DNA from 2 places in the Rhizobacter sp. P2_G4 genome. Region 1 is predicted to be linked to the other one. Evidence: riboswitches for the same ligand, from Rfam matches in the RefSeq annotation. Region 1 holds a riboswitch; the other holds the start of a gene.

Region 1 (13,345 bases):
ATCAACTCCAGCGGCAAGTTCTGGCACCGCCGCTCGACGGTGAGCCTGGAAAGCGCCACCCTCGGTGAAGTGCGCCTGGGCCGTGACTTCACGCCGACCTACACCGCCATGTCTGCCTATGACGCATTCGGCGACAACGGCGTGGGCAAGTTCTCCAACCTGCAATCCAAGCTGACGGCCACGGTCAACACCAACACCCGTGCTGACAACGAAGTCCAGTACTTCCTGCCCAAGAACATCGGCGGCGTGTACGGCTCGGTTGCCGTGGCTGCTGGTGAAGGCACGGTTGGCAACAAGTACGTCGGTGGCCGACTCGGCTTCGCGTCGGGTGGCCTGGACGTGTCGGGCGCTTACGGCACGACCGAAGCGAACGCCGCCACAGACAAGTACAAGGTCGCTACCGCTGGTGCAGCGTATGACTTCGGTGTCGTTCGTGTGATGGGCTCGTTCTCTCAGATCAAGTTCCTGACCATCAAGGAACGCATGTACTACGTCGGCGCTACGGCCCCGATCGGCCAAGGCGTTCTGCGTGTTTCGCTCGGCAAGGGTGACCTCTCCGGCGGCACCACCGCTACCGCTACGAGCGACGCTGACGACATCACGTTGGCAGCAATCGGCTATGTCTACAACCTGTCGAAGCGCACCGCGCTGTACGGCACGTACTCTCGCCTTGACAACAAGGGTGCGTCGAAGACTGCCATTGCCACCTCGGCTCTGGCCTTGGCTGCCGGCCAGAAGTCGACCGGTTTCGAACTCGGCCTGCGTCACGCCTTCTGATAGAAGACGTTTCCTAGGTTTGAAGCCGGCCTGCGGGCCGGCTTTTTTATGCCCGGATTGCTCAGGATGCGTGCCCTTCGGCGGCCAGCGGTTCGGGCTTGGTGCGCAAGGCCCACATCACGCCGGCGACGAGCAGGCCGATGCCGGCCAGGGTTTGCGGCTGCGGCCACTGCTGCCGCAGCACGTAGGCGTAGCTGAGTGCGGCCAGAGTCTCGAAGACGATGAGCTGCCCAGCCAGCGAAGGAGGAAGGCGCTGGCTGGCTTCGTTCCAGCACACCGTGCCCAGCCACGAGGCGAACAGGCCGATCGCAAACATCAGCAGCAGAAAGTCGCCTGCCCGCGGGCCGAAGGGCATGGCGAAGGAGTCGCCGCTCAACGCACTCCAGATCCAGGCGAGCGCATAACCCATCAGCGCCAGCGGCAAGGTGGCGAGGCCTTGCGCGGTGGCCCAGCTGCGTGGGTTGCGGTCGGGGTGGGCACGCAGCCATTCGGAGTTGCGGATCGGGTACCAGGTCCAACAGGCGACGCCACCGACGGCCAGCAGCGCGCCGAGTGCATAGCGGGCAACGTCGGCGTTCGGGTCCTGCTGCAGGTGCGCGATCTCCACATGGTTGACCAACGCGATACCCACCCCGATCAGCCCCAGCGAGGGCAGCATGCGCAGCCAGGGCAGCTTGGCCTCGCGGCTGTTGCTTGAGCGCAGGTTAGCGGTGATGGCAATCACCACCGGCAAGGTGCCGATGATCATCGTCGGCAGCGGCCCACCGGCGCGCTGGATGGCGCTTGCCAGGAACAAGTAGTAGATGACGTTGCCCACCGCCGCGAGCTTGAGTGATTCGATCCAATCTGCACGCGTCAGCTCGGCCAGGCGCTTGCGGTCCAGCCAGCCGAGCGGCAGCGCGATCAGCCCGAACGCTAAATAGCGCCCGAACGACTGCAGCGTGGCGGGGTATTCGGGCAGCATCAAGGGGCCGACGAAGACGAGGCCCCACATCAACCCTGCTGCGAGGGCGTACAACAAACCAGTGCTCATTGCCGAGTGTGGCTCAGGCCTGAGAGGCGGGTCTTGTACGAAATTGCGCCTGGTAGCGCGCCGGTGTCACACCGTACATGCGCGCGAAGCGGCGGGTCAGATGGGCTTGGTCGACGAGGCCCACAGCCGCAGCGACATCGGCAGGGCGATCACCTGCCGCGAGCTGTTGCTTGGCGCGAAACAGCCGCAGCGCCATCAACATCTGATGCGGCGTGGCGTGGTAGCGCTGCTTGAAACGGCGCAAGAAGTGAAACGGGCTCAAGCCCGCCTCGCGGGCCAAGCGCTCCAGCGTCATTTCGCTCGCATACTCGTCCTGCATCAAGGCGAGAGCACGTGCCAACGAGGTATCGGCAGCCATGCCGCTAGACGCTACGCCCGGCACGCCGACGCGCGCATGGGGCCTCAGCAGCTGCAGCAGCTCGAACAGCGCGCTGTCGCCCCCCAGCGCGTCGGGCGCGTCCCACATCGCAGCCAGACCGCGGCTCACCTGCTGCGCGCGCAGCGGGTCGTGCACGGTCGGTTGCGCGAACCACCAGCCGCGTTCGCCGGTCACCTCTTCCAGCACTGCCGCATCGAGGTAGACCATGCGGTAGGACCAGCCCTGCTCGGTCTCGGCGCGACCGGTGTGCAGCTCGTCGGGATTCATCAGCACCAGCGTGTCGGCCGGTGCCAGGTGGTCACCACCGCGGTAGCGGAAGCGCTCAACGCCCGACTCGATCGCGCCCAGGCCGAAGGCTTCGTGCGTGTGCGGGTCGAAGGCATACCGCACGATGTGCGCACGGTACAGCTCCACGCCGGCGCGGGCAGGGCGCTTGAACTCCGCTGCGTCGTGCGGGTGCTCGAAGTGTTCAGGCACGGCTTCCATGGCAATGCCTCACTTGCTTTCGACAGGGGCGGCTTCGGTCGGCAACACTGCCCGTGGCTCGGCCAGCAGGTCGCGAAGCGTGGGGCGTCTTCCGTGGGACATGCGCGTCGTGCTACAAAGGAGGGTCTGCGGTCGGGTCGCTGGTATGGTATCCGCGCAGTTCACAACAGGTCGGCTCACAGCCGAGCTGGCATCGGGAGAGTCCGGGCGCGTTCACACCAGTGACATGCCCGGCGCCGAAGGAGCAACCACCCCGGAAACTCTCAGGCCCCACGGACCGGTGCCATGCGTTGAAACTCTGAAGAGTGGCCAGGCCCATCGTCGCCCGGCCCACCGAAGGAGCAAGCGCAGTGTCGCCACCCGCGGCGCTGCGTGAATCTCTCAGGTTCCGAACAGAGGGGGTGTCCGGCACGCGTCCTGCGTGGCGGGCCTCAACCTCTCGACGGTCGGAGCTTCGAGCACCATGAAAACCATTGCCATCATCGGCGGCGGCATCACCGGCGTCACCACCGCCTACGCCCTCGCCAAACGCGGCCACGCCGTCACCCTCTACGAGAAGAATCGCTATGCAGCGATGGAAACCTCGTTCGCCAACGGCGGCCAGCTTTCGGCCTCCAACGCCGAGGTCTGGACCCACTGGAGCACCCTTCTCAAGGGCCTGAAGTGGATGCTCAAGAGCGATGCCCCGCTGCTGGTCAACCCCAGGCCCAGCTGGCACAAGCTCTCGTGGTTCGCCGAGTTCGTGGCCAACATCCCGCACTATCGGCGCAACACCATCGAGACCACGCGCCTGGCCATCGCCGCGCGACAGCACCTCTTCGACTGGGCCGACGCCGAAGGCATCGACTTCGACCTCAAGCGCCGCGGCATCCTGCACATCTACCGCGACAAGGCCGGCTTCGACCACGCCGGCCGGGTCAGCCAGCTGCTGGCCGAAGGCGGCTTGCCGCGTCGGGCCGTCACGCCCGACGAGATGCGCGCCATCGAGCCCACGCTTGCCGGCAGCTACTACGGTGGCTACTTCACCGAGAGCGACTCCACCGGCGACATCCACAAGTTCACCAGCGGCCTGGCCGACGCCATCGTGCGCCTGGGTGTCACCTGCCTCTACCAGCAGAACGTGACCGCGGTGACCGCGGATGCGCGTCAGGCCAAGGTCACGGTCAGCAGCGCCGATGGCCCGCACACCGCGGTCTTCGACAGCGTGGTGATCTGCGCCGGCACGGTCAGCCGCTCGCTGGCCGCGAGCCTCGGTGATCGGGTCAACATCTACCCCGTCAAGGGCTACTCGATCACCGTCAACCTGAATGACGAAGCGAGCCGCCGGGCCGCACCCACGGTCAGCCTGCTCGATGACGCAACCAAGCTCGTCACCAGCCGCCTCGGCGACAACCGCTTCCGTGTGGCTGGAACGGCGGAGTTCAACGGCCACGACATGGACATCCGTGCCGATCGCATCCGCCCGCTGATCCGTTGGGTAGAGCAGTGCTTCCCGGGTGTCAGCACGAAGAGCGTCGTGCCCTGGGCCGGCCTGCGGCCGATGATGCCCAGCATGCTGCCTCGCGTCGGCCGGGGCCGACTGCCCACGGTGTTCTACAACACCGGCCACGGGCATCTGGGCTGGACGCTGTCGGCGGTGACGGCCGAGATGGTCGCCGGCACCATCGACCAGAGCCTCGGTACCGCCGCCCTGCGGCCGAGCGTGCTCCAAGAAGCGCAGGCCTGATCTTGGCCAGACCGGCCGCGCCTCGTGCGCGGTCGGGTTCTGGTGAACGCCTCAAGCCACGCTGCGTTCCGCTGCCGAGAAGGTTCGCAGCCGCGCTACGTCGCGTGCAGGCGGCGCACCGAACAAGCGGCTGTACTCGCGGCTGAACTGCGAGGGGCTGTCATAGCCCACGCTGTAGCCGACGGCCGCCACATCGTGCGACTGCGCCAGCAGGCGTGCGCGGGCCTCCTGCAGCCGGATCTGCTTCTGGTACTGCAGCGGGCTCATCGACGTCACCGCACGGAAGTGCCGGTGGAACGACGACGCGCTCATCGCTGCCAGGTCGGCCAGCTCTTCGATCTTGAAAGCCGTCGCATGGTGGACGCGAATCCAGCGGATAGCCCGGCTGATCTGCGAGAGCCGGCTGTCGGCGAGGCCGATCTGCCGCACCATCGCGCCTTGTTCGCCGGCGAGAAGCCGCCAGAGGATCTCGCGCTCGATCATCGGGCTGAGCACGGCGATGTCGTTCGGGCGATCCAATAGCCGCAGCATGCGCACGACGGCATCCAGCAAGTCCGTCGGCGCATTGCTCACGCCCAGGCCAGCAGTCTCCACGAGCGTGCGGTCGCTTGCGGCGGTTTCCAGCAGCAAGGTCGCGATGGCGGCCGGCTTCAAGGTCATGGCGAAACCGAGGAAGGGCTCTTCGGTGCTGGCTCGTGCGATGTGGCCGGCGATGGGCAGGTCGACCGACACCACCAGGTACTGGCCGGTGGCGTACTCGAACACCTTGTCTGCGAGGACCGCGCGCTTGGCGCCCTGGGCCACGACCGACAACGTCGGCTCGGTCACGTGGTGCATCGACTGCGTGGTCACTGACGAGGCAATCACACGGACACCTTCGACGGTGGTGGTGTACCGGTCAGGCCTCGCGTGGCGGGCAATCAGCGTTCTCAGTTCTGGCAGCGCATTCGTCATGTCGTCACCGTACCCGGCGCCTCCGTGCGTGGCAAGGGCGGTGCGCACGAATCAATCAGGGTTGGCAGGATCGTGCAAGAGCCCGGCAGCATCGGGCTATCGCGTGAGCTCGCCGCGGCGTTTCAATGCACGCTCTTATCGAAGGAGCCTAAAGATGCAAAAGACATGGTTCATCACCGGTGCCAGCCGCGGGCTGGGTGCTCACCTGGCCCAGGCCGCACTCGCGTCCGGCGATCGGGTCGTCGCGGCCGGGCGCAACCGGGCCAGCGTGCGCGACAGCCTCGGTCCCGACAGCGACCAGCTTCTCGCCGTCGAGCTGAACGTCAACAACGAGCGCCAGGCGCAAGCCGCGGCCGATGCGGCCTTGTCGCGGTTCGGCAGCATCGACGTATTGGTCAACAACGCCGGCTACGGCCACCTCGGCTTGTTCGAAGAGACGAGCGACGATGACGCGCGTGCCCAGTTCGCCACCAATCTCTTCGGCGTCTTCAACGTGACCCGTGTGGTGCTGCCGGCGATGCGTGCCGCGCGCAGAGGGCATATCTTCAACATCTCGTCGCTGGCCGGCATTCGCGGCGTGGAGTTCGGCTCGCTGTACTGCGCCAGCAAGTTCGCGCTCGAAGGCTTCTCGGAGTCGCTGGCGCTGGAGCTTGCCCCGTTCGGCGTGCGCGTCACGATCGTCGAGCCCGGCCCCTTCCGCACCGACTTTCTCACCGCCGAGTCGCTGCGCTTCGGCGGCAGCGAGGTGGCCGACTACGACGAACGGCGAGCGCAGTTGCGCGCATCGTTCGAGCAGCGCAACGGGCGGCAACCGGGGGACCCGGCGAAGCTGGCCAAGGCGATGCTGTGGCTGGCCGACGAACCCGTGCCGCCTTTGCGCTTCACGGCAGGGGCCATTGCATTCAAGTCGGTGAGCAGCAAGCTCGCCGGCATGCAGGCTGAACTCGAGAGCTGGCGCGAGCTCTCGCTCAACACCGATTACGCTGCTTGATGACTTACCGCGTGCCCGCCACCTGCGGCGAGGTGGCGCCATACGGCCCCACCGCCACCGACTTGCGCCAGACCACTTCGGGCGTGAAGTCGTGCGTCACCGGCAACGCCAGCCCATAGCACTGGTTCAGCAGCGCGCGGCAGGCCGCGGCGGCCGCTTCAACGATCGGCACGTGGATGGTCGTCAGCTTCGGCGCGGTGTACTGCGAGAAATCGCTGTTGTCGAAGCCGAGCACCGAGAGATCACCAGGCACGTCGATGCCGAGCTTGTCGAGGTGCGAGATGGCGGCCATGGCCATCACGTCGTTGGCGCAGAAAAGGGCGCTGTAGTCGCGCGGTGAACGGGCGAACAGCTCCTCGGCCGCTTCGTAGCCGCCGTTGAAGCTGAAGTCGGCATCGACGCGGCGGCGCTTGGGGATGCGCACCTTGTGCTGCGCCAGTTCGTCGAGGAAGCCGGCAATGCGCAGCTCGTTGTCGGGGGCGCTGTGCGGGCCGCTGATGAGTGCGATCTCGCGGTGACCCTGGCTCAGCAGCGCGCGCGCGGCGAGCCGCCCGCCCAGCACGTGGTCGGTGCTGAAGCAGCGGCCAGGCTGGGCCGGCGTGTGGCGGTTGAGCAGCACAAGCTTGGGGTGGCGCACGAAGAGTTCGGCGAAGTCACCATCGGTGAGGTCGTTGGTCATCACCAGCACGCCGTCGCACTCGCGCTCGTAGAGGAAGCGAATGCCGTCGAGCGCTTGTTGCCGCGCGTCGCCATGGCCGCAGCCGTTGGCCGCGACCATGTGGCGGTCGACCGCGCGCAGCTCGCCGTCCACCGTCTGCAGGATGGGGCCGTAGAAGCTGCCTGAGAAGTCGGGAACGTATATGCCCACCATGCCGAGCGTCTTCGAGGCCAGCGCACGCGCCACGTTCGACGGGCGGAACTGCAGCGTGGCGACCGCATCGTTCACCTTCGCGAGCGCTTTCTCCGAGACCGGGCCGCGCCCGGAAATCGCGCGTGAAGCGGTGCCGAGACCGACCCCGGCCAGACGGGCTACGTCCTTGATGGTGGCCACAGTGTCAGAGCCGCGCCTGTGTTTGCCGATCGAAGAGCGACACGTGTGCCGGCGCGATGGTGAAGCCAATGCGGTTGTCGAGTGCCGGGGTGAACTGCGCGTCGGCATCCACCGCGAGCGACACGCCTTGCGCGTCCAGCCACACCACCTGGTTGGAGCCCATCGGCTCGACCAGCGACACGATGGCGCTGCCAGCCAGCTCGGTGCCGTGGGGCGAGAGCATGATGTGCTCCGGCCGCACGCCCAGCACGGCCGGCTGATCGGGCTGCGGCGGCGTGACGAAGGGGTAGGTCGATACGTCGATGTTCAGCGTGGGCGAGACGAAATGCGTGCCGCGTTCGCTGCGCTGCAATTTGCCTTCGACGAAGTTCATGCTCGGCGCGCCGAGGAAGCCGGCGACGAACATGTTGACCGGCCGTGCATAGACGCTGGCGGGTGTGTCGATCTGCTGGATCTTGCCGTCCTTCATCACGGCGATGCGGCTGGCGAGCGTCATCGCCTCCACCTGGTCGTGTGTCACGTAGATCATGGTGGCACCGAGCCGGTGGTGCAGCTGCTTCAGCTCGCGCCGCAGCTCGCCGCGAAGCTTGGCGTCGAGGTTGGAGAGCGGCTCGTCGAACAGGAACACACCGGCCTCGCGCACCAGCGCGCGGCCGATCGCGACACGCTGGCGTTGGCCGCCCGAGAGCTGTGCGGGCTTGCGTTGCAGCAGCTCGGTGAGTTGCAGCATCGTCGCTGCACGCTCGACACGGCGTGCGATCTCGGCCTTGGCGACACCGGCAATGCGCGGGCCGAAGGAGAGGTTCTTCTCGACCGTCATGGTCGGGTACAGCGCGTACGACTGGAACACCATGCCGATGCCGCGGTCCTTCGGGTCGGCCCAGGTGACGTCGTTGCCGCCGATGTCGACGCGGCCGTCCTGCACGTCGATCAAGCCCGCAATGCTGTGCAGCAGCGTGGATTTGCCGCAGCCCGAGGGGCCGAGCAGCACGAGGAATTCGCCGCTCTGCACGTCGAGGTTCAGCTCGCTGATGACGCGGACGCCGGAGAACTGGATGGCCAGGTTTTCTATCGTGACGTTGGACATATTCAACCTTGAATCAGGACTTCCGCCGGGCCGCCCCAAGGAAGGACTGCGCCCCCTTGGGGGGCAGTGAACGAAGTGAGCGTGGTGGCCGTCATCACTAGCCTTTCACGGCGCCGGCGGTGATGCCGCGGAGGAACCAGCGGCCTGAAATCAGATAGACGGCCAGCGGCAGCAGCGAGGTGAGCATGGTCGCGGCCATGTTCACGTTGTACAGCCGCTCGCCGGTGGTGGTGTTGATGACGTTGTTGAGCTGCACCGTCATCGGCAGGTTTTCGCGACCTGCGAACACCAGGCCGAGCAGGAAGTCGTTCCAGATGTTGGTCATCTGCATGATCACCGCCACCGCGATGATGGGCACCGACATCGGCAGCATGAGCTGGAAGAAGATGCGCCAGAAGCCGCCACCGTCGATGCGCGCGGCCTTGAAGAGCTCGATCGGCACGCCGGCGTAGTAGTTGCGGAACAGCAGCGTCATCACCGGCATGCCGAAGATGGTGTGGATGAGCACGATGCCAGGGAGCGTGCCGAACAGGTTCACCGTGGCTAGCGAGCGCACCAGCGGGTAGATCATCACCTGGTAGGGCACGAAGGCACCAAACATCAGCACGCCGAACAGCCAGCCGGCCCAGCGTACGCGCCAGAACGACAACGCATAGCCGTTGAGCGCGCCGAAGAAGATCGACGCGATGGTGCTCGGCACGACGATCCACACCGAGTTCCAGAAGCCCACCTGGATGCCGCGGCATTCGAGGCCGGTGCAGGCGCTCGACCACGCCTGCACCCAGGGCTCGAAGGTCGCGGCAAGCGGCAGCGCGAACAGCCGGCCGAGGTGAATCTCTTCCATCGGCTTGACCGAGGTGACGAGCATCACGTACAGCGGCAGCAGGAAGAACGCGGCCGAGCTGATGAGCAGCGCATAGAGGCCGAGCCGTGCTGGCGTGAAGTGCGACTTCGGCCGCGCGGCCTTGCGCTGCACAGGGGCGGCGACGGAGGGGTTGATTCGTTCCACGACTGCGCTCATGAATGCACCAGCTTGCGTGACTGCACCGAGCGTGCGTACCACCAGGGCATCAGCAGCGCGAGCACGGTCAGCAGCATCACGGTGGAGGCCGCCGAGGCGAGGCCCACGTTGGCCCGGTTGAAGAGGTTGTCCATGATGAACTTGGCCGGTACTTCGCTGGCGTTGCCGGGGCCGCCGAGCGTCATCGCCACGACCACGTCGAAGACCTTGACCACGCCGACGGCAAGTAGCACGAACGAGGTGCCGAAGGCCGGCCCAAGCTGCGGCAGCACCACGCTGAGGTAGTAGCGCCAGCGTGGTACGCCGTCGATGCGTGCGGCGTTCCAGAGCGACTCGTCGATGCCGCGCAGGCCCGCCAGCAGCACCGCCATCACCAGGCCCGAGGCCTGCCACACGGCGGCGATCACGAGCGTGTAGATCACCTTGTCCTGGTTGACGATCCAGTCGAACTGGAAGTCGGGAAAGCCGAGGTTGCGCACGGCGGCCTGGATGCCCAGGCCGGGGTTGAGCATCCACTGCCAGACCAGGCCGGTCGCGACGAAAGACATGGCGTAGGGGTAGAGAAAGATCGTGCGCAGCACGTTCTCGCCGCGCACCCGCTGGTCGAGGAACACGGCCAGAAAGAAGCCGAGCACCAGGCACGCAAGGACGAACAGCACGCCGAAGATGGCGATGTTGTGCAGAGAGACGGTCCAGCGCTCGGTAGCGAACAAGCGCTCGTACTGCGCGAAGCCGACGAAGTCGTTCTTCGGGAAGATCTTGGAGCTGCTGAACGAGATGCGCAGCGACCACAGCACGGTGCCGATGTAGACACCGAGCACCGTGATAGCCATCGGCAGCAGGGCGAGCTGCGCGGCCACGGCGCGCTTTCGGCGCACGGGCTGGGGTCGGGGCAGGGTGGCGGTGTTCATGCAGTACAACGAGAGGTCATCGGTTGCGTTTTTCTTTGGCCGGCACGCTGCCACCCGCCCAGCCTGAGCGGGTGACGAAAAGCGCGAGCCGAAACGCATGTCGACGGCTCGCGCATGCCGGGCGAACTCAGCCCTTCACTGCGCCTTGCAAGGCCTTGATCGCGTCGTCCACCGACTGGTTGCCGTTCCAGAACTTGGTGATCACGTCTTGCACGGCGCCGACCATGTCGGGCGTCATCAGCGCATCGGGGTTGGCGATCTGGCGCGACGGGTCCTTCATGGCCTGCACGCCGGCTTGGGCGCAGATGTCCATTTTGCTGCTGTCGATGTCGGTGCGAACCGGGATCGACCCCTTCTTGTTGTTGAACGCGACCTGTGTCACCGGCGAGGTGAACACCGTGGCCAGCTTGTGCTGCGCTTCGATGGCCGCCTTGTCGGTAGTCTTCGGGAACACGAACACGTCGCCTGCAACCATGTACGGCGCGTTGGCACCGAAGCCGGCGAAGCAGCCGTATTCCTTGCCGGCCGTCTGTTTGGCGCCGGCGAATTCGCCCTTGGCCCAGTCGCCCATGATCTGGAAGCCGGCCTTGCCGCTGATGACCATCGCGGTGGCGTCGTTCCAGTTGCGGCCCGGCGAGCCGGCGTCGACGTAGTTGTGCAGCTTCTTCAACGCGGTCAGCGTCTTGCGCATGCCTTCACTGTTGATGCTGGCGGCGTCATGGTCGCGGAAGAACTTGAGGTACGCATCCTTGCCGCCCACGTGCAGCAGCACGCTGTAGAAGGTGATCCATTCCTGCCAGCTCTGGCCGCCCAGGGCCAGCGGCACCAGGCCGGCGGCCTTGAGCTTGTCGAGCGCGGCGAAGAACTCGTCCATGCTCTTCGGCTCGCCCGTCACGCCGGCTTTTTGCAGTGCGGACTTGGAGTACCAGAACCACGACGGGTTGTGGATGTTGACCGGCACGGCGTAGTAGTGGCCCTTGACCTTGATCGCGTCGACGATGGGCTTGGGCATCCACTTGTCCCAGCCTTCTTTCGCGGCCACCGCGTCGATGTCGTTCAGCTGGCCCTCGGCGATCACGTCGTGGTACTGCTTGGAGGTGTTGAACTGCGCTGCGGTGGGCGGGTTGCCGCCGGCGATACGGTTGATGGCGGCGGCACGTGCGTTGTCGGCACCGGCCACGGCTTCGTCGACCCAGGTGCCGCCGGCCTTGGTGTAGGCGTCGGCAAGTTCCTTGACGGCGGCCGATTCACCGCCCGACGTCCACCAGTGGATCACGTTGGCCTTCTGGGCGTGTGCTGTGCTGGCGGCCAGCAGGGCAGCGGCCAGGGCGAGTTGCTTGAGTGTGAATTGCATGTCGTGGTCTCCGGTTGGTGGGCTCTGGGCCCTTCTTTGAAATGGATATGAATGCGCCGCGTCAGCCTGCGGCGCGTGCCTTGAGGAACTCGGTGAATGACTTGGCGCTCTGCTTGAGCGTGCGTTGTTGGGTCTCGTAGTCCACGTGCACGATGCCGAAGCGGCGCTCGTAGCCGAAGGCCCACTCGAAGTTGTCGATCAGCGACCAGACGAAATAGCCGCGCACGTCCACGCCCTTGTCCATCGCACCCGATATCGCCGCGAAGTGGCGATTCAGGAACGAGATGCGCTGGGCGTCGTCGACGGTGCCGTTCACGACCTTGTCGTCGGACGCCATGCCGTTCTCGGTGATGTAGATCGGCGGCAGGTTCGGGTAGCGCGACTTGAAATCGACCAGCAGGTCTTGCAATCCCTGCGGGTGAACTTCCCAGCCCATCTGCGTGCGCTCCACGCCTTCCAGCGGCACGTCGACGAAGCCGTGCTTGCCGTCGCTGCGCAGGTTGAGGTGGAAGTAGTAGTTGATGCCGAGGAAATCGAGCTTGCCGCGGATGACGTCCATGTCGCCGGGCAGCACCAGCGGCTCGGTGCCGGGCCACAGCTTGAACAGGTCCTTCGGGTACTCGCGCTTGAGCAGCGGGCCGAGCACCCAGTCGTTGTGCTGCAGTTCGTAGAGGCGTGCGGCCTCGCGGTCGGCCGGCGTGTCGCGGTCGGTCGTGCCGCGGCCGATGTTGGCCACCAGCCCGCGCATGGCACCGGGGTCGTTGGCCTCCAGCGCCTGCAGCGCCAGGCCGTGGCCCAGCAACAGGTGGTGCATGGCCTGCGTGGCGAAGCGCGGGTCGGTGCGGCCCGGCGCATGGTGGCCGTTGCCGTAGCCGAGGTAGGCAGAGCACCACGGCTCGTTCAGCGTGCACCAGGCCTTCACGCGGCCCTTGAACTCACGGCTCATCAGGTCGGCGTAGTCGGCAAAGCGGTAGGCGGTGTCGCGGTTGAGCCAGCCGCCGCGGTCTTCGAGGTGCTGCGGCAGGTCCCAGTGGTAGAGGGTCACGAAGCGCTCGATGCCCTTGGCTTCGAGGCCGTCGAACAGGCGCTTGTAGAAGTCCAGGCCTTTGGTGTTGGGCTTGCCGTGCTCGTCCATCACACGTGGCCAGGCGGTCGACAGGCGGTAGGCGTCGACGCCCAACTGGGCCATGAGGTCGACGTCTTCCGGCCAGCGGCGGTAGTGGTCGCAGGCAAACTCGCCGGTGTCGCCGTTGAGCACCTTGCCGGGGATGGCCGAGAAGGTGTCCCAGATCGACGGCAGGCGGCCGTCGGCATGGATGGCGCCTTCGATCTGGTACGACGCCGTGGCCACGCCCCAGGTGAAATCTTTGGAAGCCATCCGCGAGTTGGCGGGTGGGGCCAGACGTGATGTCGAAGCTGTGGAATCGGGGGCTGCCATCAGGGCGTTCCTTGCTGGATTCAGAGAAAGTGGAATCGTTTCCACTTGGGATGTGGATTACAGCAGCGTCGACGTCAGCCGACATGAGGAAGAACCCGGGGGGTGGTTACAGACCAGGAACGAAACAGGGGCAAAGC
Region 2 (10,768 bases), on a different contig from region 1:
CGCCGACCAGTGCGTTCATGTTGGCCCCGTCGACGTAGACGCGCCCGCCATGCTGGTGGACCAGCGCGCACAGCTCTTTCACGCGCGTCTCGAACACGCCGTAGGTGGAGGGGTAGGTGATCATCACGCACGCGAGTTGCGCGCTGTGCTTTTCACATTTGGCCTTCAGGTCGGTGAGATCGACGTTGCCATCGGCATCGCATTTCGTCACCACCACCTGCAGGCCAGCCATCTGTGCGCTGGCCGGGTTGGTGCCGTGGGCCGACTCGGGGATCAGGCAGATGTTGCGATGCCCTTCGCCGCGTGCCTCGTGGTATGCCTTGATGACGAGCAGGCCGGCGTATTCGCCCTGCGAGCCGGCATTGGGCTGCAGGCTGATGCCGGCATAACCGGTGGCCTGGCACAGCCAGTCGCGCAGCTGCTGGTCGAGCTCGTCGTAGCCCTTCAGTTGCTCGCGTGGCGCGAAGGGGTGCACGTTGGCGAACTCGTTCCAGGTGATGGGAATCATCTCGCTGGTGGCGTTGAGCTTCATCGTGCACGAGCCCAGCGGGATCATGCTGCGGTCGAGCGCAAGGTCCTTGTCCGACAGGCTGCGGATGTAGCGCAGCATCTCGGTCTCGGAATGGTGGCTGTTGAACACCGGGTGCGTGAGGAACGCACTGTTACGCAGCAACCCATCGGGAATCAGTGGCGCGATGCCTTTCTCGTATTTCTCGAACGACGAGGCGGCCTTGCCGAACAACTCCCACAGCGCGCGGATGTCGTCACGTGTGGTGGTCTCGTCGAGCGTGATGCCGACTGACTCGGCCGACGCGCGGCGCAGGTTGAAGCCGGCTTCGCTTGCCGCGATCAGCACCTGCTCGGTCTTGTCACCGGTGCTCACCTCTAGCGTGTCGAATCGCCCGCCCTTGGCGAGCGGCGCGCCGATCTCTTGCAGCCCTGCAGCCAGCACCGCGGTGTAGCTCGCCACGCGCTGCGCAATGCGCTTGAGCCCCTGGGGGCCGTGGTACACGGCGTACATGCTGGCGATCACCGCGGGCAGCACCTGCGCCGTGCAGATGTTGGAGGTGGCTTTCTCGCGGCGGATGTGCTGCTCGCGCGTCTGCAGCGCGAGGCGGTAGGCGGGGTTGCCGTGCACGTCGACGCTCACGCCGACCAGGCGGCCGGGCATGGAGCGCTTGAACTCGTCTTTCGTGGCCATGTAGGCCGCGTGCGGGCCGCCATTGCCCATCGGCATGCCGAAGCGCTGCGTGTTGCCGACGGCGATGTCGGCGCCCATCTCGCCGGGGGAGGTGAGCAGCGTCAGCGCCAGCAGGTCGGCGGCCACGATGGCGAGGCCCCCGGCCGCGTGCACGGCAGCGATGACGGGCTCGAGGTTGCGCACCACGCCATTCACGCCGGGGTACTGGAACAGCGCCGCGAAGGCCTGTGCCTCCGCGGCCGCATCGGCCGGGCCGGTGACGACGGTGATGCCGAGCGGACGAGCCCGCGTCTGCACCACCTCAAGCGTCTGCGGCAGCACGTCGTCGGCGACGAAGAAGGTGGGGGACTTGCTCCTGCCCACGCGCATCGCGAGCGTCATGGCCTCGGCGGCGGCGGTCGCTTCGTCGAGCATCGAGGAACCGGCAATCGCCAGGCCGGTGAGGTCGCACACCATGGTCTGGAAGTTGATCAGCGCCTCCATGCGGCCCTGAGATATCTCGGCCTGGTAAGGCGTGTAGGCGGTGTACCAGGCCGGGTTCTCGAGGATGTTGCGCAGGATGACGCCTGGCGTGTGCGTGCCGTGGTAGCCCTGCCCGATGAAGCTCTTGAGCACCCTGTTCTTGGCGGCGATGGCCTTCAGCTCGGCCAGCGCCTGAGCTTCTGTCAGCGGCGCGGGCAGCGCCATCGGCACCGGCCGCGCGATGGTGCGCGGCACGATGGATTCGATCAGCGCACGTCGCGATGCGGCGCCGATGACCGACAGCATCTGCGTCTCATCGCTGGCTGCGATGCCGATGTGGCGCGCCACGAATTCAGACGGGTTCTCGAGTTCGCCGAGGGACTTGTGGGCGTGCATCAACATGACGGTTCCAGCGGAAAGAAAAGGCTCAGAGGTTCTTGACGAGTTGGTCGTAGGCGGGTGCGTCCATCAGGTGTTCGAACTCGGCCATGTCGGCCACGCGAACCTTGAAGAACCAGCCGTTGCCGAGCGGATCGCTGTTGGCAAGCGACGGGTCGGCGCGCAAGGCTTCGTTCACCTCGACGATCTCGCCGCTGACCGGCATGTACAGGTCGGCGGCGGCTTTCACTGACTCCACCACGCCGGCGACTTCGCCTTTCTTGAACGTGCGGCCCAGCTCGGGCAGGTCGACGAAGACCACGTCGCCCAGCGCGTCTTGCGCATGCAGCGTGATGCCCACGGTCGCGGCTTCATGGTCTTCGATGTTGATCCACTCGTGATCGGGGGTGTACATGGTCGTCATGAAAGGCTCCTGGTTTGTCTTGGGTTCGGAAAAAGGTCAGCCGCGGAAGTAGCGGTGCGGCGCAAACGGCATCGGGGTCACACGCATCGGCTGGCGCTTGCCGCGTACTTCGGCATACACCTCGTGGTGCGGCTGCGCATGGTTGGTGGCCAGGTAGGCCATGGCGATGGGCTGGTTGACGGTCGGCGACAGCGTGCCGCTCGTCACATGGCCGAGCTTGTGGCCCTTGGCATCGACGATGGTCGCGCCTTCACGCACCGGCACCCGCTCGAGCCCGAGCAGGCCCACGCGCTTGTTGCTCGCGCCGTGGGCGAGTTGCGACTCGATGGTGCTCGCGCCGGGGTAACCGCTGGCACGCGCGCCGCCCGGGCGCCGCACCTTCTGAATGGCCCAGGTCAGGCCGGCCTCGACCGGTGTGGTCGCTTCGTTGATGTCATGGCCGTAGAGGCACAGGCCGGCTTCCAGGCGCAGGGTGTCGCGGGCGCCCAGGCCGGCAGGTTTGACCTCGGGCTGGGAGAGCAGGGCGCGAGCCAAGGCTTCGGCCTGTTCGGCCGGGACCGAGATCTCGAAGCCATCTTCGCCGGTGTAGCCCGAGCGGGTGATGAAGCAGTCGGCACCGGCGATGGCGGCGCTCATGCCGGTCATGAAGGTGAGCTTGGCGATGTCGGCATTCAAGGCGCGAAGCGCCTGAACGGCCTTCGGCCCCTGCAGCGCGAGCAGTGCGCGATCGGGCAGCGGCTGTACGGCGCAGCGGTGCCCGATGTGGGTGACGAGGTGCTTGATGTCGGCGCTCTTGCAGGCGGCGTTGACGATCACGAAGAGATCGTTCTCACGCCGCGTGATCATCAGGTCGTCGAGGATGCCACCGCTGGTGTTGGTGAGCAGTGCGTAGCGCTGCTTGCCGACGGCGAGGTCGGCCACGTCGACCGGCACCAGCGACTCGAGCGCCTTGGCAGCATCGCCGCCGACCAGGCGCAGCTGGCCCATGTGGGAGACATCGAAGAGCGCCGCCGACTCGCGGCAGTGCTTGTGCTCCGCAATGATGCCGCTGGGGTAACTGACCGGCATCTCATAGCCGGCAAACGCGACCATCTTGGCGCCGAGTTCGAGGTGGAGTGCGTGCAGCGGTGTCTTGAGCAGGGGGTCGGTAGCGGACATGCATTTCTCCGAGGGCATTTGTGGGAGCAAGTATTCATCACCGAGGCGATGAATACTTGCAATGCCCTCTCTGTCCGCTCTACCTGAGAGATTGGCGGGGCCGGATCACGACACACGCTTGCCCCTTCGGTGGACCCACTCAAGGTGGGCCTCTCTCCAGCGAGGAACGCCTCATTTCTGAGACGCTTGCCAGTCCTTTTGCCTGAGCGTTCGAGCCTCACATTTCTGTGGGGTCCTGCGCCTTCGGCGGCTTCACGTGGAAGCTCTCTCCTGACCCGCCGGAGTTTAGCTGCCTTCGGAACCTGTCCTGAAATTAGTCTGAACGAAGAGGTTCGTGAACGTACTTGGGTCCAACGGATGAGACAAGTAAACGAGCGCCGACAGACTCACCCAATCGGCAACGCCGCCCGATTCCGCCCCACCCATTGCTCAAACGTCAGCAGCCCCGCATGCAACCTGCGCGAATGCGCCACCGACCGAGCCTCACAAAAATCGGCGTTGAAGTCATGCTTGAACTGAAACATGTTCCCCAGATCCTCGGCTCCGGGAAACCCCAACCCGCGGTACACCTCGAACGGCACCGCCTCATAGCGCACCGGCTCGCCCAAAGCGCGCGATAACGCATCTGCCATCTCGACACCGGTGAGGTGCTGACCAGCAATCCCCACCGTCTTCCCGATGTAGTCAGCCCCATGCTGGAACACGCCGAGCGCGCACTGCCCGATGTCGGCTGCCGCGATGCCGGGCAGCTTCTTCATCCCCATCGGTAGCGCGAACACCAGTCCGCCATCAGCGCCGCGCCGAGGTCCCATGCCGAAGTGGATGAGGTTCTCCCAGAAGAAGGATGTGCGCAGCGCCGTCGTGGGCACACCGGAGGCGATGAACACCTCGTCGGCCCGGCCCTTGGCGTCCATATGAGGCACGTTGTACTTGCCCATCAGTACCGGCATGCGACCGCTGCCCACGAGCAGCCGCTGCCGCGTGTCTTCCAACGTCGACCAGACGAAGTGCTTGATGCCCGCCGCGGCGGCGGCAGCCGCCATCGCGTGGGCCTGGGCGAGTTCACGCTCGGGGGAGTGATGCTCCCAGTACGCCGTGACGCCGAACACGCCATGCGCGCCATCGAAGGCACGGCGCAGGCTTTCGGGGTCGTCGAGATTGGCTTCGACTGTTTCGACGCCCAGCGAACGCGCGGCTTCACTGGCCGGGTTTCGCGTGAGGGCGCGTGCGACGAAGCTGCGGCTCGGGTCGTTGCGGATCGCGCGGACGAGGCCGCCGCCTTGTGCGCCGGTGGCGCCGATCACGGCGATGATCTTTGGGGTGCTCATGACTTTCCTTTCCGCTTCAGAAGCGCTTGTTGCGAGCACCCTGCGCCGGTGCTTTGGCGGCGCCCACGCGGGTGCGCTGGATGGAAGGAGACGCAGCAGTGAAGCCGGGCGGTGCCGAGAGGATGTCGATCGCGAAGCTGCCGCTGGTTGCGCTGATGCGTGCCATCGGCTGGCCGTTGGCGCTGATCGTGACCGTGCCGCTGCCGCTGCTCAGTCGGCCCTGGTCGTCGAAGTCGAACTGCACGAAACCGTCGCTCATATACGCCACGCCGCCGCGCGTGAAGCTCAGCTGCGCGTACTCCTGGCGCGACAGCTGCGGGCGCAGGCCGGCGGCGGTCTCGACGGTCACGCTGTGCACGAGCACGTTGCCGCTGCTGAACACGGCCGCGGTGTTGCTGGCCACGTCGGTCAGTGACAAGCCAGCCGCAGGCGTGAAGCGCAGGCGCTGGGTTTCGGCGTTGCCGTTGATGCTGCCCTCGGCATCCACCTTGGCGCTGCCGTTCACGCGGGTCGATACGGGGTCGCCCTGATCGTCGACGTCGCTGTAGACGAAGTTCGTGATCGTGGACTGCGCCGTGCCTGTCAGGTTCGACGGGTCGGTGAAGTTGTAGGCCACGCTGCTGCGGCCGTCGTAGCCGATGCCGTAGTCGCCGGTGCAGGCCGCGAACTGCGCTGCCAGCGTGTGCTGCCCCAGCGGCAGGCTTTGGCCGACGGCCGGCGCAGCGGCGCCGTCCAGCGTGAGCGTCGCGTTGCCACCGAGGCATACCTCGTTGACGGGCTTGACACGGAGGTCGTCGTCGGCAAATTGCAGCGGCGCGCTGGCGGCGGTGAGGCCGTCGCTCCACAGCAGCATGAGCTTGAGTGCCTGTGCTTGCTGGTCTTCGTTGCCGCTGGCCACGATGAGCGTGGCGGCGTCGCTGGTCGTGCTGCCCTGGGCGTTGCTGACCACCACGCGCAGCTGCGCACCGTTGTCGGCTTCGCTCACGGCGTTGAGCATGAGGGTGGCTGCGGTGGCGCCCGCGATGTTGGCGCCGTTGCGCTGCCATTGGTAGCTGAGGGTGCCGCTGCCGGTGGCCGCCACGGCGAAGCTCGCGCTGCTGCCGACGCTCGCCACGACGCTGCTGGGTTGGGTCGTGATCACCGGTGCCGCTTGCGGCGACACCACGGTGAGCGTGGCGGCCTGGCTCGTCACGCTGTCCACGGCGTTGCTCACACGCACGCTGTAGAGCGCGGCGTTGTCGGCCTGGGCCGCGATCAATTGGTAGATGGCTTCGGTGGCTCCCGTGATGGGCGTGCCGTTGCGCAGCCACTGGTAGGCGAGCGGGCCGCTGCCTTGCGCCGCCACCGCGAAGGTGGCGGTCTCGCCAGCTACTGCGGTAACGCTGATAGGCTGGGTGGCGATGGTCGGCGCCATCGGCGTGCTGGTTACGTTCAGCCGCGCGATGGCGCTGGTCACGCTGCCGGCGGCGTTGGTCGCCGTCACGGTGAAGGTGGCGCCATCGTCGGCGGGCGTGGTGTTGAACACCCACAGCGCGCTGGTGTTGCTGTTGGCGATCACCTGGCCGTTGCGGCTCCAGCTGTAGGTCATGGGTTGCGTGCCCTCGGCCACGGTCTGCAGCAGCGCAGGCTGGCCGGCTTCGACCGTGGTGTTGCGCGGGTTCTGCATGATGCGCGGCGAGAGCTTGCCGGGGATTGGCGAGGTCGAGGCATCGAGCTTCATGCAGCTGCCGGCAATGCCACCACCCGTGTCGCCGACGGTCACCTCGGTGACGGGCGTGACCTGTGTGTCGGTCGCGGCCCAGATGCTGGTGACCGCGTTCTTGCGCACCGACATCACGAAGCGGCCTTCGTTGTTGGTGATGGCCGAGGTGCGGCCCGAGTAGTCGACACCGCTGCCGCTCACGATCACGCCCGCGGCGGGTGAACCGTCGGCCTTGGAGATGCAGCCTTCCACCTCCACCGTCTCGTTCACCTGGTCGGCGTTCCAGTAGCTGTAATGCGTCACGTCACCCTGGTAGAAGCGCTCGCCGTTGGCGGCGGTACGCAGCAGGGCTTCGCCTTCTTGCGTCCAGCGGCCGGTGGCTTCGTCGAAGTGGAACAGGGGCACCGAGGCCGGCGGATTCAACGAGCGCGTCGACAGCGGGATGCGAATGCGTGCATCGGTGCCCGGTGCAAGCTGCAGGCGTCGGCCAGTGGCGTCGCGCAGGTCGACCTTGATGGCGCCGAAGCTCTCGATGGCGCGCACCTCGCCTGACTGCAGCGTGGTGTAGCCGCCGGGCATGCGCTCGGGGTCGCGCGCCGGGTCGACATTGGTCACGCTGGCCGTCACGGGGCCGATGACCGCCGCGCCCGTCTCGGCGTCGACCAGCGAGCCGGCCGGCACCTGGGCCTGCGCCGTGCTGCCAGGGATGACGAGCGTGGCGCCGGTTTCGGCGTTGAAGGTCTGCGCCGCCCCGAGCTTGAGCAGGCGCACGCGGATCGTGGCCTGGCTGTCGGCGGGCAGCTTGACGATGGCGACGTTGCCGCCATGGCTGGTGGCTTCCACCTTCACGGGCAGGCGCTCGCTCGCGTCCAGCCCGGTGAGGGTGAAGCGGCCGTCGTTGCCGCTTTGCGTGCCGCGCCCACCGGCGCTGATGCGGGCGCCTGCGATGGGCAGGTCGCTGTCCATGTCGACCACGACGCCGGAGACGCGGGCACCCGTCGCCGGTGGATCGTTCTTGTCGGTCTCGCCACCGCCACCACAGGCGATGAGTGCGACGGTGCTGGCCAAGGCCGCCAGCCAGGCGTTGATTCTTTTCATGGGCTTGTTCTCGACTTGATTGAGGGAGCAGGTGCTGCGCTTGCGCAGACCGTGGAACAGATGGCTGATGTCGCCATTCAGCGGTTGCCCGCGGCGAAGGCCGGCAGGCTCTTCAAGTGCAGGTACACGGCCTGCACATCGGTGTCGTTCATTTCCTTCAGCGACAGGAATGGCATGACCTTGCTGACCTCGGTGCCGTCGGGGCGCTTGCCGGTCTTGAACATGGCGGCAAACGACTCGGGCGTGGCGTAGCGCGTCATCGCGCTGCCTTCGCCGGGTGTGAGGTTGGCGGCGGCCGGCCAGCCCGGCGGCGTGCCGGGAATCTTGCCGCCCGACAAGTGCGCGCCGTGGCAGCCGATGCACGAGTTGACGACGTAGGCACCGTGTTGTGTGCTCACCGTCTCGGCGACCGGCTGTGAAGGCGGCTGGCTGTGGTCGATGACTTCGGCGGCGTCGTGCATCACGCCGGCGGCGTACAGCGCCTTCACCATCGCAGGCATCTGCAGCACCGCGCCTTCGCCGTCGACGGCAGGCATCTGCCGCACGTAGGCGACCAGCGAGGCCAGGTCGTCGTCGGTGAAGCGCGCGTAGTCTTCGCTCGGCATCACGATGGCGGGCTTGCCGTTCGGCTTGATGCCGTGCCGCAGCGTGCGCACCCAGTCGTCGGCCTTGTAGCCTGCAACGGCGCTGCCTTTTCCGGGCGTGATGTTAGGCGCGCGGATGTGCATGCCCTTGCCGTCGTTGATGACGTCTTTGCCGGCACCGTTGACGGCGTGGCACTCGGTGCAGCCGCGCGACAGGTACAGGTAGCGTCCGCGCTCGATGCTCGCCGCGTCGCTGCGCAAGGCCACCGGCTGGATATTCACGTCGACGCTGCGCTGCATCTTGCGTTCGCCCAGCTGGGCGCCGACCGCGAGGGCCGCGGCGGCCAGCGCCGCCAGGCTCAGGAGGCCGATGCCGCCTCGCTTCAACCACTTGTTCACGTGCTTCTCCTTGTTATCGATGGAAGCCGGGTCAGGCGAAGTTCGCGAGACCGGCTTGCTGAGGCACGCCGACGGCGCGCGCGAGCTTGTTCCAGTCGCGGCTGTCGAGGTGCGGGCGCACGACGTCGATCACCGCGTCGAAGACGAAGGCCGGGGCCTCCTTCTTCATTTCAGCCAGCAGCCCGGCGCGTTGCACCGGGTTCAGTGCAGGCACCACCCAGCGCATCACTTCCATCGTGTCTTCGGGGGACACCGTGGCCAGCAGGCGGTTGTGGATGTCGGCCAACTCGGCGTCGCTGTAATGCGCCCACAGCGCGGCGTTGTTGGACGTTTCCTCGATGTGCATGTGCTGGAAGTTCTCGGCCACGAACAGCGCCAGGTGGCGGTACACGCGCAACGCCCTGGCCATGCGCTCGTCGCCGTCGACCGCCATCAGGGAACGTGCTTCGAGGCGCAGCGCTTCGATGCTTTGCAGGTGCTCCACGTGGTCGGCGATGGTGCGGCTGGCGGCGGCCGGCTGGCGTGCCTGGATGGCGGTGTGCAGGAACTCGTTTTCGTGGGCGACGTGCTTGACGCAGAAATTCAGCAGCGCCTCGAGCTGGCCCAGCGTGCGGGCCAGGTCTTCCACGTCGTACACGTCGACCCGGCCGATGCGCGACAGCGTGTCGCTCATGAAGGCGCGCAGGCCCTTGTGGATGGGCTGGTACATGTCGTAGCGCGGGCCGGCCGGGCTGGTGGCTTGCATGGCGGCGGCCGGGCGGGTCAGGGTCGATGTATTCATGGTGTTCCTTGGCGGTTGGCTTGTTGTGCAGCCGAACGAGCTTCGGCATGGGTTGGCAGTGTTCCGGGAAGGGGCGGGCCAGGCATCGCCTGAAGGAGCCATTGGCCCGTCTGGCGACGGGCCACCCCGAAAGGGGGATGCACGCCCTTTCGGGCGGGCCGTTCAGATCACCGGCCGCGGGGCTCGGCGGTGAACACGCTGGCCAGCAGCAGCGGCACGGCAGCGTTGTTGACGAACTGGAAGTCGGCCCCCGGCGGCACGACGAGCGTGCAGGGCGACTGGAAGCGCAGCGGCCCGCCGTCGACCAGCAGCTTGCCGCTGCCGGCCAGCACCAGCGCGGCAAAGGTGCCCTGGTGCTGCTGCACCGGCGTGTGAGCGCCGGGCGGCAAGGTGTGCATCCAGACCTGGAAGGCGTTCACGCCACACGCGGGGCCGATGGCACAGAAGCGTTGTTCACCGGCCTGCAAGGGGGGCTCGGTGTGTGCCGCCTGGTCGATCAGGTGGGCATGGTGGATAACGAACATGCGGCGCAGTGTGGGCAAGCCGGGCCGGTACGGCATCGCCCAAAAGAGCCATTCGGGCGTTGGTTTTGCGCAGTCAGCCGTGTTCCCGGTACCAGGCCGCGGCCTGGCCGCGCGAACTCAAGCCCAGCTTGTCGAGCACGTTGGCCACGTGGCGCTTGACGGTGTGCGGGCTCAGGTCGAACGCGCGGGCGATCAGCTTGTTGCTGTCGCCGGCGGCAATGCGCTTCAGCACCTCGAGTTCGCGTTCGCTGAGCTTGTCGCCGATCGGCGAGGGCGCAGGCAGGCCGACTTCGGCCGGCACGCTGCTCTGCAGCGACTGGGCGCGGTGCTGCCATTGCGCCAGCCGATCGCGCAGGGCTGCGGGCGCGGCGGCGCCCAGGAGCGAGAGGTCGGACAGCACCTGCACGCCGGCCATCAGCGGCGCACATTCCTGGTCGCCTTGGGCCGCCTGCAACAGCGGCATCAGCGCGGTCACGGCCTGTGCCGACCGGCCCTGTGCCAGCTGCGCGTGGGCAAGGCGCAGGCGCACCTCGATGTGCTGGCCGAAGAGCTGCAACTGGTTCTCGTGCGCCAGGGCCTGTTCGTAGCCGCTGCAGGCGTCGGCCCAGCGCTTCTCGGCCCAGGCCAGGTGCGGTGCAAGTGTGATGCGCTGCCGTGCCAGCAGGGCGGGCTCCCGCGCGCCACGCTGCAGCGGCACGCGTTGCTGCAGCTGGCGCAGCAGGCCGACCT

The links. Region 1 has a riboswitch for glycine ahead of AC1DYS_RS20090 (D-amino acid dehydrogenase). Riboswitches for the same ligand answer to the same signal wherever they lie in the genome.
Region 2: it holds a riboswitch for glycine, as region 1 does, so the genes downstream of both, gcvT (glycine cleavage system aminomethyltransferase GcvT) here and AC1DYS_RS20090 (D-amino acid dehydrogenase) in region 1, are expected to answer to the same signal.

The regions. Positions count from the first base shown of each region.
Region 1 is NZ_JBFUFG010000005.1:254,535-267,879, forward strand. It holds gene AC1DYS_RS20075 (porin) at 1-777, shown strand, start outside; gene AC1DYS_RS20080 (DMT family transporter) at 839-1,810, opposite strand; gene AC1DYS_RS20085 (AraC family ligand binding domain-containing protein) at 1,824-2,675, opposite strand; glycine riboswitch at 2,860-2,965, shown strand; gene AC1DYS_RS20090 (D-amino acid dehydrogenase) at 3,139-4,401, shown strand; gene AC1DYS_RS20095 (AraC family transcriptional regulator) at 4,453-5,403, opposite strand; gene AC1DYS_RS20100 (oxidoreductase) at 5,510-6,346, shown strand; gene AC1DYS_RS20105 (LacI family DNA-binding transcriptional regulator) at 6,351-7,397, opposite strand; gene AC1DYS_RS20110 (ABC transporter ATP-binding protein) at 7,402-8,484, opposite strand; gene AC1DYS_RS20115 (carbohydrate ABC transporter permease) at 8,582-9,505, opposite strand; gene AC1DYS_RS20120 (carbohydrate ABC transporter permease) at 9,502-10,416, opposite strand; gene AC1DYS_RS20125 (ABC transporter substrate-binding protein) at 10,544-11,770, opposite strand; gene AC1DYS_RS20130 (GH1 family beta-glucosidase) at 11,832-13,208, opposite strand.
Region 2 is NZ_JBFUFG010000007.1:203,934-214,701, reverse strand. It holds gene gcvP (aminomethyl-transferring glycine dehydrogenase) at 1-2,065, opposite strand, end outside; gene gcvH (glycine cleavage system protein GcvH) at 2,091-2,465, opposite strand; gene gcvT (glycine cleavage system aminomethyltransferase GcvT) at 2,502-3,623, opposite strand; glycine riboswitch at 3,684-3,793, opposite strand; glycine riboswitch at 3,804-3,906, opposite strand; gene AC1DYS_RS23505 (NmrA/HSCARG family protein) at 4,010-4,927, opposite strand; gene AC1DYS_RS23500 (immunoglobulin domain-containing protein) at 4,968-7,751, opposite strand; gene AC1DYS_RS23495 (c-type cytochrome) at 7,829-8,734, opposite strand; gene AC1DYS_RS23490 (hemerythrin domain-containing protein) at 8,766-9,515, opposite strand; gene AC1DYS_RS23485 (cupin domain-containing protein) at 9,683-10,075, opposite strand; gene AC1DYS_RS23480 (helix-turn-helix transcriptional regulator) at 10,113-10,768, opposite strand, start outside.